2 regions of the Shewanella sp. 10N.286.51.B8 genome follow, and region 2 is predicted to be linked to the other one. Evidence: predicted binding sites of a transcription regulator. Region 2 holds the regulator's gene; the other holds the start of a gene.
The links. Region 2 encodes sigma-54, which starts transcription at its own class of promoters, with help from an activator protein. Its sites were predicted from a motif close to GTTGGCACGNNNNTNGNNT; they were not measured.

Region 1 (7,637 bases), on a different contig from region 2:
TCAAAATCGCTTTTTTGTAACATCGGTAGTGCGGTATTGCCATCATCTGCTTCTTGAGTATTATTAAATCCCAAGTCTCGCAACAAGTTCTTTATGATACGTCTCATTGTTGAAAAATCATCAACAATCAGTATCTTCATATTCTTGTCCAAGGTTTCCTCCGGTGAGCTTAATTCGTTGCTCTTATTAGTAATTATACCTGTGTCCAATGCTTGAGTTTGCCTTTGAGACGCAGCATTGCCTGACTTAAAATCTGGCTAACACGCGACTCGCTGACCTCAAGAACGGCACCGATTTCTTTTAAATTTAACGCTTCGTCATAATATAGCGACAAAACTAGCGCATCTCTTTCGGGTAATGTGGTAATTGCTTGTGCTAATGCCGATTTAAACTGCACTTCGGCTAAAGAATCAAAACTTTCATCCTCAGTTAATTCATCAGACACAATCACATCTTCTGAAACACCTAAGTCTTCAATCCCAATAACTTTTCCTACTGAAACATCGTTTAAAATATGGTGATACTCCTCAAGAGATATTTCCAATTTTTCTGCGATTTCAGTATCTCTGGCATCACGACCTAATTCTTGACCCAGTTCATCGATAACTTGTGCAACACGGCGTTGGTTACGATGTACCGAGCGCGGCACCCAATCACCACGGCGAATCTCGTCGATCATCGAACCACGAATTCGGATCCCAGCAAAGGTTTCAAATTTGGCGCCTTTAGAGCCATCAAACTTTGATGATGCTTCCAGCAGTCCCATCATCCCAGCTTGCAATAAGTCATCAAGTTGTACCGATGCAGGCAGCCTTGCCAACATATGATGTGCAATTCTTTTTACCAGCGGTGCATACTGTTCAACAATTGAGGTTTTATTATCAAACTGAGTATACGCGGCGGCTTTATTCACTCGGTGTATCCTCTTTTACTTCTTTGCGCTGAACAAGACGTTCAACAAAGAACTCTAGATGACCACCAGGCTGCTGTGGCACAGGCCAGCTCATGATTTTATTGGCTAAACCGTGGTAAGCAATGGCTGCTGGTGATTTTGGAAATGCTTCCACAACCAACTTCTGCTTACGTACTGATTTACGTAAATTTTCATCAAATGGCACTGTCGCAACAAGCTCTAAAGCCACATCTAAAAATCTATCGGTTACTTTACTTAACTTGGCGAATAACTCCATGCCTTCTCGCAAACTGCGCACCATATTTGCCACAATTTTGAAGCGGAACACACCGTGCTCACGACTTAATATTTTGATCAGGGCATAGGCATCGGTTATTGATGTCGGTTCATCACAAACTACAATCAATACATCTTGTGAGGCACGGGAAAAACTCAGCACCATATCAGAGATACCCGCTGCGGTATCAACGATTAAAATATCAAACTGGGTTTTCATATCGCTAAAGGCACGAATTAATCCAACATGTTGCGCTTGGGTCAATTCCACCATCGCTTGAGTGCCTGATGTGGCAGGTACAATACCAATGCCTTTCGGGCCTCGAACAATAATGTCGTCTAATTCTGCTTCGCCAGATAATACGTGAGATAAGTTTTTCTCAGCTCGAATACCTAACATCACATCAACGTTGGCGAGTCCTAAATCGGCATCGAGTACTAAAACCCGTTTGCCTTTCTCAGCAAGTGCTACCGCGGTATTAATCGACACACTGGTTTTACCCACGCCGCCTTTACCACCGCTGACTGCAATTACTTTTACTTTATCGTTATTTGGTTGATTCATCATACGTAAACCACTTGCTTGATCTCGGGTCATATCTTTACTCGAATGCATAGGCCATGTCATTTGACCACGCAGTGTCAGGTGACGTTTGAGGTTTTGTTTCGTTAAGTGCTGCTAACGCTTGTCTTGCTAATGAAAGCGTATCGGCAACCTGCATATCTTCTGGAACACGTTGCCCATCAGTAACATAACTTAGTGGCAACCCATTTTGGATTAATACACTTAATGCGCCAGCAATAGATACTGACTCATCTAATTTTGTCAGTATACACCCAGATAACGGGATTCTTTTAAAATGTTCTACGGCATCGAGTAACACTCTTCGTTGAGAGGTTGCCGACATCACCAAATAACTACGAATGGGTATTCTGGTGTTTGCCATCAAATCATCTAACTGCTGATAAAGGCGTAAATCTCGTTGCCCCATACCCGCAGTGTCAATCAATACTAACTTACGATTCTTAAACTGATAAAGAATTTGTTCTAATTCAGTTAAATCATGTGCTTGTTTAACTGGACAGCCCATTATTTTGCCATAAGTTGCCAATTGCTCAAAGGCTCCAATACGATAATGATCTGTGGTAATTAACGCAACTTGTTCTGGGCCATGATGAGCGGCAAATCTGGCAGCAATTTTAGCCAATGAAGTGGTTTTGCCGACACCAGTTGGACCGACAAATGCGACTACGCCACCAGTGCGCACAATATCGTCACCTTGGTTATCGAGCAGGTTGGCCAAACTTTGGGGTAAGGCTCTGACTAAATCGGCGGGAGAAAACTGCTGACTTAGGCTGGATAACTTGGCAGCGACAGCAGGCGAGAACTCTGCGGCAATTAATTTACTTTCAAGCATCGCGCCCACAGGATCGGTGCGTTTTTTCTGTTCTTTCATTAATGAAGAAACTTGATGAGTTAGCAAACCACGCAGTGACGCCATCTCTTCGCGCATTGCTTCCATTTCAGCTGAATGACCTTTATTTGGAGATCTAGACGGCTCAATGTGTTGCTGATGCTGTCTTGGTTCTTTAGCTGCAGGTTTGCTTGCTTCTAACTGTTTAGCCCAATCTGGTAATTCCGGCTCTTCATGTTGCTGGGAAATTTGTTGCTGCAGGCGGCTATGCTGCTTTTCTAATAACGCCTGTAATGAATCAGCTACTGGCGGTGGGCTGACTTTAGTGTGTGCTTTAATAGCAGGTTTATTAGCACCAATTGACACACGGTCTTCAGTCACATTCATAAAGGCTGCAACGGGCGATTTTACTGCAACATCAACTTTAGGCTCATCGTAGTCAACTGCTGCAACAATTTCGATGCCACCAGTTACTTTCTTATTCGACATGATCACCGCGTCAGAGCCCAAAGTCTCTTTGACTTGAGCTAATGCTGAGCGCATATCCTTGGCAAAAAATCGTTTAATTTTCACTACGTACCTCTTTCAAACTGAAAGTCATTGCTATTGCCCAACTGCAGATACTATGCGTATTTGCTTTTCATCGGGTATTTCTTGGTAAGAAATAACCCGTAAATTAGGAATGGTGTATTTCACAAACCGCGACAAAGTTGACCTAAGCATGCCTGATGTCAATAAAATGGCTGGTTGACCGACCATTTCTTGCTTCTGAGAAGCATCTAATAATGACTTCTGCATACGTTCTGCAAGGCCTGGCTCAATATTGGGCCCTTCACCGCCGGTTGCCTGCATAGACTTGTGCAACATCTGTTCCAACTCTGGCGCCAATGTTATGACAGGGATTTCCAATTCGGGCCCAGAGATCTCTTGCACTATCATTCGTTTCAAGGCAATACGTACTGCAGCGGTTAACACTTCAGTATCATTACTTTTGCTGCCGTATTCTAACAGTGTTTGCACGATTGTGCGCAAGTCTCGGATAGAAACTCCTTCATTAAGAAGGTTTTGCATCACTTTTACCACTGAACCTAGCGGCATAACGTCTGGTATAAAGCCATCCACTAACTTCGGCGAGTTTTTCGATAGCATATCCATTAACTGCTGCACTTCTTCATAGCCCAATAATTTAGCCGCATTATTGGTCAGTAACTGGCTTATATGAGTAGCAACAACAGTCGCGGTATCAACCACGGTATAACCTAATGTTTGCGCATGTTCACGTTGTGCTGGAGCTATCCAAACGGCTTCTAAACCAAAAGCTGGATCTTTGGTCTCTATGCCATCAAGCTTGCCGTAAACCTGACCTGGATTAATCGCTAACTCGCAATCATGTCTTACTTCTGCTTCGCCAACTACCACGCCCATTAAGGATATTTGATAGCAGTTGGGGGATAAATCTAAGTTGTCACGAATATGCACTGCCGGTACCAAAAAGCCCAATTCCTGCGATAATTTTTTACGTACCCCTTTAATTCGACTGAGTAACTCGCCGCCTTGACCTTTATCTACCAGCGGAATAAGTCGATAGCCCACTTCAAGGCCAATGGTGTCTACATGATGTACATCTTCCCAGCTTAGCTCTTTGGGCTCAGCCTCTTTGACATCGCTTGGGCCTTTAACTGCTTTTTCTAGCGCAAGGGTTTTATTGTCGTTATTGCGTTTATAAATAAAGTAAGCTGCGCCTGCGGTAATAAATGCAAACGTTAAAAACGCGAAATGTGGCATACCAGGTACAACACCCATAACAAAAAGCACGGCTGATGCAATGGCCATAGACTTAGGACTATGGAACATTTGGCTGATCATCATCCCGCCCATATCGCCAGACTCATTTTGGCGCGTCACCATCAAGGCGGCGGCGATAGATAAAAGCAATCCGGGTATTTGCGCCACCAAACCATCACCAATGGTCAGTAAGGTATAAATCTCCACCGCGCTTGAAAAATCCAAGCCGTGCTGCACCATGCCGATGACAAAACCGCCAAGGATATTAATCACCAGAATCATAATCCCAGCAATAGCATCCCCTTTCACAAATTTTGACGCACCGTCCATCGCGCCATAAAAGTCAGCTTCTTTCGTCACTTCAGCACGGCGAATACGTGCCTGATCTTGAGTTAATGTACCGGCATTTAAATCGGCATCAATGGCCATCTGTTTACCCGGCATGGCGTCCAAGGTAAAACGTGCGCTCACTTCTGAAATACGCCCCGCACCTTTGGTTACTACGGCAAAGTTGATGATGATCAGGATTAAAAACACCACTAAACCCACAGCATAGTTACCGCCAATCACCACCGAACCAAAGGCTTCAATCACTTTACCCGCGGAGTCACCACCGTTATGCCCCTCAAGTAACACTATTCGTGTTGAGGCCACATTCAATGCTAAGCGTAATAAGGTGGCCACCAGTAAAACAGTCGGAAATGCGGCAAAATCTAGTGGGCGATCACTATAAATAGCGACAAGTAACACGATTAAAGCGAGGGAAATGTTAAAGGAGAATAGAATATCAAGCAGAAATGGCGGCATCGGCAATACCACCATACCTAATGCAGCCAGCACCAATAAAGGGGTACCAATACCTTTGAATGTGCTAAATCGTATTTGCTTTGCTTGACCTAGCGCTGTCTTTACATCCATTAACCGTAAACCCTTTCGTAATATTTTTGACGCTGACATCAGCGAAATGCAATTACTAAGCCAAGCTATTAGTTAATAGCAGCTGTTGCGGTTTGAATGCCTAAAAACACCGCAGCTAATGTTTTAAATCATCCGGAATAGGTTGATTGAGCGGAATAGGTTTTGGACGTTTACCGCGACCCTTTTGGTATTGTTTTAACTGAAATACGTAAGCTAAGATTTGTGCAATGGCGGTAAATAGTCCTTCCGGTACCTGTTGGTCAATTTTAGTTGTATGATATATGGCTCTGGCTAGCGGCGGCGCTGATACAATTGGCACTTCGTGCTCTCGGGCTATTTCGCGAATTTTAAAGGCCACATCATCAACCCCTTTTGCCACTAAAAATGGCGCAGATGAACGACTGGCATCATATTTTACTGCCACAGCGTAATGCTCTGGGTTAACCACAATCACATCGGCATTGGGCACTTCAGACATCATGCGTTTATTGGCCATCTCATGCTGCAATTGCCTAATACGGCCTTTTACTTCAGGCTTACCTTCAGAGTCTTTATACTCGTCTTTAACTTCTTGTTTGGTCATTTTAAGCTGTTTATTGTGGTTCCATATTTGAAATGGCACATCAATCACCACAATCAATAGCATTGATGAACACAATAAAATAAACATCCATACCAATAGATCCAGCGCATGGTAAATATTTCCCGGTAAATGACCCATAGATAAGGTCAAAATATCGTAAAAATAAAACGACAATAAAAAATACGCCGATATTGCCACCACCAAAAATTTAGCAATACCTTTAGTTAGTTCAACTAAGGCCTGGGTGCCAAACATTCTTTTAAAGCCTTTAGCAGGGTTCATTTTACTGCCCTTAGGCATAAAAGCTTTAACCGAAAAAGTAATACCGCCTAAGACAATATTGCCAAGAAAGGCAATAAAGGCGAGAAAAGCAATGAAACTGAATAATGGCCAAGCAAGCTCAGCGCCAATAACCCCCCAAACTAGGAACATAGAGTTGGTGTCATAGATCTGATCCCGCTCCATGGTGAGCATTTGCGTCATCACGCTGTGTAAGCTGCGCGCCAGATCTTGGCCAACAAACGCAAACCCCACAGCAGATGCTAATAATACTGCTGCGGTTCCTAACTCTTTAGAGCGGGCGACCTGACCTTTTTCACGGGACTGTTCCAGTCGCTTGGCGGTGGGGTCCTCGGTGCGTTCTTGACCGGTATCTTCTGCCATCTTGTCCCTACTGGCTTATGGAACCGTCAATGTGACAGGTCAGTTGTAAAATATCACACATCAGCAGCTGGGCTTGCAGCCACACCTGATCAAAATGAGACATGATAGGGCCTAGGGTCAGCCAGAGAATAAATAAGCCACTGACCATAGTCACTGGAAAACCGATGGCAAAAATATTCAACTGCGGTGAAGCCCGGGTCATTACTCCAAACGAGAGGTTAATAAGCAATAATGCCACAATCGCTGATATTGACATGGTTAACGCCGCGCCAAACATATAACTGCCAAACTCGGTAAGTTTTTTATAATTGGCAATGCTAAAGCCTTCGGTTGAAACCGGAATGGTTTCAAAGCTGGCCACCAGCATTTTAAACATCAATAAATGACCATCTACACTTAAAAAAATCAAGGTCGCCAGCAATAAAAAGAAGTTACCCACTACCGGGGTTTGCTCACCGGAGCCTGGGTCCACCATGGAAGCGAAGCCTAAACTGGTTTGCATACCAATAATTTGCCCTGTTAATACAAAAGTTTGCATCACTAAAATGGTCACAAAACCAATAGCTGTGCCCACTAAAATCTGCTGAGCTGAAACAAATACTGCAGTTAATGAAAATAGCTCCACATATGCTGTTTTTGGCAGTACCGGCGCAACGGCAATGGTGATGGCCATCGCCAATAATAAGCGGATCCGCGACGGAGTCGTATTGGCGCCAAAGACCGTCATTACCATTAGCATTGAAGAAATACGAAACAGCGGCCAAATATAGGCGGCAATGGTTTGGCTAATTTCCTCGAACAGAATATCCAATGACCTAACCTATAACCTGCGGGATCATATCCACCATATTATAGAAAAAATCCATCATGGTTTGCACCAGCCAATGGCCTAAAAACATCAGTGAAAACAGGGTCATTAATAGACGCGGTAAGAAACTTAAGGTTTGTTCATTAATGGAGGTGGCAGCCTGAAACACCGCCACAATCAAACCGACAAATAAACCCGGTAAGATAATAGCCGAGACAATGAGCACGATAACGGACAGCGCCTCACGAAAAATATCAATCAATGACTCTGGTGACA
Region 2 (7,637 bases):
TGCGGCAACCGTATTAGCTGGCTACCTTATTCACGACGGCATGCTCACCCGTGTTGAAGGTGGGGTATTATTAATCGCATTTTTCGCCTTGATGGGCTATTTCATTTGGAGCGCGATGCGAAATAAGAAAAAAGATGTCCTAGCTGATGAGTCTGACGCAGAGATCCCTAAAAATGTACCCACATTACATGCTATTATCTGGATCATTGTTGGTATGGTGTTATTGCCACTCTCGGCAGACTGGATGGTGACGGGCGCGGTAGGCATTGCCAAGACATTTGGCTTGTCAGATCTGGTCATCGGCTTGACCATTATTGCCATTGGCACCAGTTTACCGGAACTAGCAGCATGCATCGCTGGCGTCCTAAAAAAAGAAGACGACCTCGCGATTGGTAATATTGTTGGCTCAAACATTTTTAATATTTTAGCAGTGCTGGCCATTCCAGGGCTGATTGCCCCAGGTGAAATCGACATAAATGCAAGCGGTCGAGATTTTTACATGGTACTAGCAACCAGCACCGCATTAGCAGTACTGGTATTATCGAGTGGCGCTAAAAAGCAGCTTACTCGCTGGCATGGAGCCCTTTTATTAATCGTCTTTATTGCGTACCAAGTTGTCTTATTTCAATCACAATAATGGGGCATAAAGATGTGTGACTCACCAAAGCGTAACCCGAAATCGCTTTGGACAATAGAGAGATACATATGACAGAACAAACACAATTGCGCCAATGGGGTCGTCAAGTCATTGATATTGAAAAGGCAGCATTAGATAACCTTTATCAATATGTAGACTCAGACGAGTTTGGCCAAGCCTGTGAACTCATTTTAGAATGTAAAGGCAAAGTCATTGTCATGGGCATGGGCAAATCTGGCCACATTGGCAATAAGATTTCTGCCACACTCGCCAGCACAGGCACGCCTGCATTTTTTGTTCACCCTGGCGAAGCAAGCCATGGCGACTTAGGCGCTCTGGCAAAAAATGATATTATTTTAGCCATATCAAATTCTGGTGAAGCCAGTGAAATTCTCACCTTAATGCCCGTTATACAGCGCATGGGTGTCCCGGTAATCGCGATTACGGGTAAACCAGAATCCAATATGGCCAAGCTATCTAAACTGCATTTATGTATTGAAGTGCCTGAAGAAGCCTGCCCATTAGGGCTAGCACCAACATCAAGCACCACGGCAACCTTGGTGATGGGTGACGCCTTGGCCGTAGCATTATTGCAAGCGAAAGGCTTTACCCGTGATGATTTCGCCCTATCCCACCCTGGTGGCTCTTTAGGTCGTAAACTATTACTTAAAGTCAGCGATGTAATGCACAAAGGCGCTGATATTCCACAGGTGAAAAGTGAGCTCTGCATTACTGAAACCCTATATGAGATCTCAAATAAAGGTTTAGGTATGACTGCAGTGATCGATAATGCAGACAAGCTAGTCGGGATCTTTACTGACGGTGATTTACGCCGCGTCATCGATGCTGAAGTGAACCTGCGTACTACCGCTATTGCCGATGTAATGACAACCAACTGCATTACCATCAGCCCAGGTATTTTAGCCGCGCAAGCATTACAGATTATGGAAGAAAAAAGTATTAACGGTTTAATTGTCGTAGACGAGAACCAACGCCCAGTCGGCGCACTTAACATGCTCGATATGGTTAAAGCTGGAGTCATTTAACATGTCATTACACGAAACACTGCACCAAGGTTTTTACGGCCCAATCTCTGATGATGTTTGGCAAAAAGCCAAAAAAATTAAGCTGCTTATTTGCGATGTCGATGGGGTATTTTCCGATGGCCGTATTTATTTAAGTAATGCAGGGGAAGAGTTAAAAGCATTTCATACCCGTGATGGTTATGGCATTCGCTCTATTTTAACCAGTAATATTCATGTTGCTGTGATAACCGGGCGTAAATCTGCCATTGTGGAAAATAGAATGACCGCTTTAGGTGTCACTCATATTTATCAGGGTGTTGATGATAAACTAGTGCCTTACCAAAGCCTGTTAGATACCTATGGCGTTAGCCCAGATGAAGTCGCCTATATTGGTGATGACATGGTTGACTTACCTGTGATGAAACAGGTTGGCCTTGCAGTTTGTGTGGCTGATGGCCATCCTTATGTTAAACAACATTGCCATATGACCACCACCATTAACGGCGGAAATGGCGCATTACGTGAACTCACCGATTTGCTATTACTTAGCCAAGATAAGTTTGAAAATGCCCACGGAATGAGTATATGAGCCGAGTGACCTTCGCTATTATCGGATTTTTTGGCGCAGCCTTAGTCCTTTATTGGCAAGTACAAGTTAAACGTAGTCAGATGGAGGCAAGTAAATTGCCTGCCCCTGCTCGCCCTGATTTTATCGCCAATGACTTACGCACCACTGAATTTAATGAGCAAGGTTTAGTGCAAAGCCGAGTCTCAGCGAAATACATGGAGCACTTTCAGCAAAGTAATGAAACCATGTTTACTGAGCCTGTCTACCTTATTTATCCTGAAAATGGTGAAGCCGAATGGCAATTAAGCGCAGATTTAGGCAAGCTGAATAATGAAACAGGCAAAGTAGTTTTAGAAAATAATGTTATTATTGATGCAATAAACATCGACGAGCCATTACAATCTTTGACAACCACCATGTTGGCACTCGATATGAACACCATGATTTTGACCTCAGATAGACAAATTTTTGTTACTGGGTCAGATTTTAATATACAAGGTTTAGGCCTGTATGCTGATTTAAATGCTCAAGAACTTGAACTTTTAAGTCAAGTAGAAGGAACGTATGAAGCAAAGTAAACTTTTGATTGCCTCACTACTCAGTGTAGTCAGTATTGCCAGCGCCTATGCAAAAGAAGGCGATTTACAGCAAGAGCTTAAAGTCGCAGCTGTGAGCCAAAAAGCTGACATAAAAAACAATCAGGTCATCTTCTATGGCCCAGTTAATGTGACTCAAGGGTCGATTAACATTAATGCCGACGAATTACGCGCATTTGGCACCGAAAGCGGCACCCAAAAAACCATGGTTGCCACAGGTAACCCTGCGACATTTTCCCAAGAGTTAGATGATGGCCGTATTGGTACTGCCAGTGCCGATGAAATTAAATATGAGCTTGCCACTAGCATTTTAACCTTAACGGGTAATGCTAAATTGGACCAAGCGGGTAGCCAGGTTACTGGTAACCTAATTAGCTACAACATTGAAAAGCAGCAGTTAATTGCTGAAAGCACCGGTACTGGTGAAGATCGGGTTATCACTATTTTTCAACCAGAAAGTCACCCAGACTTGATTGATTCTGAAAAGAAAAAAGATGAGCAACCACATTTACCAGACAGCGCTAAACCCGGTGATGACACGCCACCAGCTATAATTGAAAACAACAATTTATCTGCTGTAGAGGCTGTGAACTCAACTGAAACACCCGAAGTAACTGAATCACTTAACGCTGAGGCGCAGGCGACATTGTCAGCCCCAGCAGCTGAGCAAAATGACTAATGACCCAAATTACGTTAACCGCTGAAAATCTCGCTAAGAGTTATAAAAGTCGCCAGGTAGTAAAAGATGTCAGCCTGACGGTAAAAACCGGCCAAATTGTTGGCTTACTTGGCCCTAATGGTGCGGGTAAAACCACCACCTTTTATATGGTCGTAGGCCTAGTCAAAAGTGATAAGGGCCGCATTCTGATCGATGAAGATGATTTAACCGCAGATCCAATGCATTTGCGCGCCCGAAAAGGCATTGGCTACTTACCTCAAGAAGCCAGTATTTTTCGTAAGCTCACAGTACACGATAATATAATGGCAGTGCTTCAAACTCGCAAAAGCTTATCAAATGAGCAGCGCATTGAAGAACTGGAACATTTATTAGAAGAATTTAACATAACTCATATCCGTGATAGCCAAGGTATGGCGTTATCGGGAGGCGAGCGTCGCCGAGTTGAAATTGCACGCGCATTAGCGGCAAATCCTAAGTTTATTTTATTAGATGAACCTTTTGCAGGGGTAGATCCTATCTCAGTAATCGACATCAAGAAAATTATTCAACAACTTAAAAGCCGTGGTTTAGGGGTGCTAATTACCGACCATAATGTCCGTGAAACACTTGATGTGTGTGAGCGAGCATATATTGTGAGTCACGGAAACTTGATTGCTGAAGGAACACCTGCTGAGATCTTAGTCAATCAGCAAGTTAGGTCGGTATACTTAGGTGAACAATTCAAGCTATAGTTAGCACTATTCAGTTTTTAGTATGGCATTCGCGGCCAACAACAAACCTTAATCTAGTCTATTTTTCTAGGATCATAAACTAGCGCCCACACTGTTCGTCGCGATGATGTAATTCAATTAGGGACAAGCGGTACATGAAAGCCTCACTCCAACTCAAAATGGGTCAACACTTAACCATGACCCCACAGTTGCAACAAGCGATTCGCTTATTGCAACTTTCCTCATTGGAGCTACAGCAAGAAATTCAACAAGCACTTGATTCAAACCCGCTATTAGAGCTTGAAGACGAATTCACTAAAGCCAAAGAGCCCGTAAAAGAAAACGCCCTGCAAACTGACACCGATTTTAGTGATAATAGCCAAGTCACCATAGAAAAAGACACCTCAACGGTTGATACCACTGAATCGCTCACTAAAGATTCTATGCCTGAAGAACTCCCTATGGATACCACATGGGATGAGGTGTATACCGCCTCGCCTACTTCTGGCTCTGGCGCAGTATCGAGCGGTAATGATATGCCGTTTCAAGGCGAAACCAGTGAAGGCTTGTATGAGCATCTTGAATGGCAAAAAAACCTCACTCCCTTTTCTGAAAATGACTTAGTGATTGCAACCGCCATTATTGATGCCATTGATGAGCGCGGTTACCTCACCCAGAGCGTTGAAGACATTTTGCAATCCTTAGGCACTGACGATATCGAACTCGATGAAGTTGAAGCTGTACTTAAACGGGTACAACACTTCGATCCCGTCGGCATTGCAGCGCGAGATTTAAGTGAGTGTCTATTAATTCAATTAGGCCAATACCCTAATGAAATTCCTTGCATAGATAATGTTAAGTTACTGATTAAAGATCATCTTGATTTAATCGCCGGTCGTGACTTTAGGTTACTGATGCGTAAAACCAAGCTTAAAGAAGATGATTTACGTGAAGCCATTGAATTTATTCAAACGCTCAATCCACGTCCAGGCTTGCAAATTACCCCCATTAAAGATGAGTACGTCATTCCTGATGTTACTGTACTTAAAAAGAATGGTCGCTGGGTGGTCGAGCTAAATCCCGATAACATGCCTAAAATTGGCGTTAACCAGCAATATGCAGCTATGGCCAAAGGCGGTTCAAGCCAAGCTGACAGCCAATTTATTCGTGGTCATTTACAAGAAGCTAAATGGTTTATCAAAAGCATCGATAGCCGTAATGAAACCTTACTAAAAGTGGCTAACTGTATCGTACAATTTCAGCAAGGTTTCTTTGAGTTCGGTGAAGAAGCCATGAAGCCGATGGTGCTCAATGATATTGCTGAAGCGGTTGAAATGCACGAGTCGACCATTTCACGGGTCACGACCCAAAAATACATGCATACCCCCCGTGGACTTTTTGAACTAAAATATTTTTTCTCAAGCCATGTAAGTACCGATGATGGTGGAGAATGCTCTTCTACAGCAATTCGCGCATTTATTAAAAAGCTCGTAGCTGCAGAAAACCCGAAAAAGCCTCTTAGTGATAGTAAAATGGCGACACTATTGGCTGAACAAGGGATTAACGTTGCTCGACGTACGATAGCCAAATATCGAGAGGCAATGCTCATCCCTCCCTCAAACCAACGCAAAAGCTTATAACTTTTGTTATTGGAGGATGACCTATGCAAATTAACCTGACTGGAAACCATATTGAAATAACTCAATCTTTACGGGAATACGTGCAAACAAAATTTTCAAAGCTTGAACGACACTTCGAACAGATCAATAATGTTCACGTTGTGCTCGATGTTCAAAAGCTACAACAGATTGCCGAAGCCAAACTGCACCTAAAAGGCGGTGAAGTGTTTGCTGTATCGCGTAACGCTGATATGTATGTGGCAATAGACGCCCTGATAGATAAGCTAGACCGTCAGGTAATTAAACATAAAGAGAAACTCACTAAGCATTAACGATGGAACTTCGTACCATCCTGCAGCCGGCGTGCACTACCTGTGCCACTCCGGGCAGTAAGAAAAAGGTACTGGAATTAATCAGCAATTTAATGGCTGCCCAGTACCCAACCCTTTCTTCACAGGCTATTTTTGAAAGTCTAATAGCGCGTGAAAAAATGGGCAGTACAGGTATAGGAAATGGCATAGCAATTCCACATGGGCGCTTAGATAATATCGAAGAACCCATTGCTATTTTAATCAAATGCGAAGAGCCAATCGCCTTTGATGCCATAGACAAGCAACCTGTAGATATTTTATTTGCGCTTCTTGTACCTGCAGATCAGTGCCAGCAACACCTAAGCACATTATCTAGCATGGCAGAGAAACTCAGTGATAAATTGATACTTAAACGACTTCGAAAGAGTCATGACGCTACAGAACTTTATCAGGTTATTACTGCATGAAACTTGTCATCGTATCGGGACGTTCAGGTTCAGGAAAATCAGTCGCACTGAGAGTGCTTGAAGATTTAGGTTATTACTGTGTTGATAACCTGCCACTGCCACTGATTGGCAGCCTGCTTGAACAGCTTAAAGATAGTAACGAGCTTGTCGCCATTAGCGTCGATGTGCGTAATATCGAAGAGCAAGGCAAAGTACTCAAAGAGCAAATTGCTTTACTGTCTGACGATACCAGCATTACCAGTTTCTTTTTAAACGCCAACGATAAAGTGTTACTGAAGCGTTTTAGTGAGACCCGCCGATTACACCCACTGTCTAAGAATCAAATTTCGTTACAAGAAGCCATTAAGCTTGAGGGGCGGTTACTCGAACCCATAGCCAAAATGGTTGATCACTATATCGACACCTCGCAAACTAATATCTACGAATTGAGCGATCATGTTCGGCAAATCTTGCTAGGCAGTGTTGATAAAGAATTAGTGGTACATTTTGAGTCATTTGGCTTTAAGCATGGCATGCCGGCTGAAGCAGACTTTATGTTTGATGTGCGCTTTTTACCGAATCCGCACTGGGAGCTTGAGTTAAGGCCCTACACAGGCCTAGATGCGCCCGTGCAAGAGTTCTTAGAGCGACAGCCTTTGGTGAATAAGTTTATCTGGCAAATTGAAAACCTTTTTGACACTTGGATGCCACATTTAGAGCGTAATAACCGCAGCTACCTGACCATTGCCATTGGTTGTACCGGCGGTCAGCACCGTTCGGTTTATATTGCCGATCAGCTCGCTAAACGTTTCAACAACTCTAAGCACAAAGTCAGCGCCCGCCATAGAGAGCTTGGCATTGAATAAGCTAACCACAACGCCAGCCAAAACGGTGGCCTATTCAAAGCAAATTACCATCAGTAACAAGCTAGGCTTGCATGCGCGAGCGGCGACTAAATTGGCAATTTTAGCTACCGAGTTTGACGCAACTATCACCCTTATCCAAGGTGAGAAACAAGCCAGTGCTGCCAGCGTATTGGGGTTATT

Region 1: the regulator sigma-54 is predicted to act here: its motif matches at 5,354-5,372, upstream of flhA (flagellar biosynthesis protein FlhA).

The regions. Positions count from the first base shown of each region.
Region 1 covers NZ_JBFRKG010000048.1:18,751-26,387, reverse strand. Annotated here, with positions in the region: gene cheY (chemotaxis response regulator CheY) at 1-152, opposite strand, end outside; gene AB4160_RS16615 (RNA polymerase sigma factor FliA) at 194-913, opposite strand; gene AB4160_RS16610 (MinD/ParA family protein) at 906-1,787, opposite strand; gene flhF (flagellar biosynthesis protein FlhF) at 1,792-3,177, opposite strand; gene flhA (flagellar biosynthesis protein FlhA) at 3,208-5,307, opposite strand; gene flhB (flagellar biosynthesis protein FlhB) at 5,423-6,553, opposite strand; gene fliR (flagellar biosynthetic protein FliR) at 6,561-7,364, opposite strand; gene fliQ (flagellar biosynthesis protein FliQ) at 7,369-7,637, opposite strand, start outside.
Region 2 covers NZ_JBFRKG010000008.1:35,007-42,643, forward strand. Annotated here, with positions in the region: gene AB4160_RS04155 (calcium/sodium antiporter) at 1-637, shown strand, start outside; gene AB4160_RS04160 (KpsF/GutQ family sugar-phosphate isomerase) at 706-1,683, shown strand; gene kdsC (3-deoxy-manno-octulosonate-8-phosphatase KdsC) at 1,685-2,251, shown strand; gene lptC (LPS export ABC transporter periplasmic protein LptC) at 2,248-2,808, shown strand; gene lptA (lipopolysaccharide transport periplasmic protein LptA) at 2,795-3,505, shown strand; gene lptB (LPS export ABC transporter ATP-binding protein) at 3,505-4,236, shown strand; gene AB4160_RS04185 (RNA polymerase factor sigma-54) at 4,371-5,855, shown strand; gene hpf (ribosome hibernation promoting factor) at 5,879-6,166, shown strand; gene ptsN (PTS IIA-like nitrogen regulatory protein PtsN) at 6,169-6,612, shown strand; gene rapZ (RNase adapter RapZ) at 6,609-7,457, shown strand; gene AB4160_RS04205 (HPr family phosphocarrier protein) at 7,483-7,637, shown strand, end outside.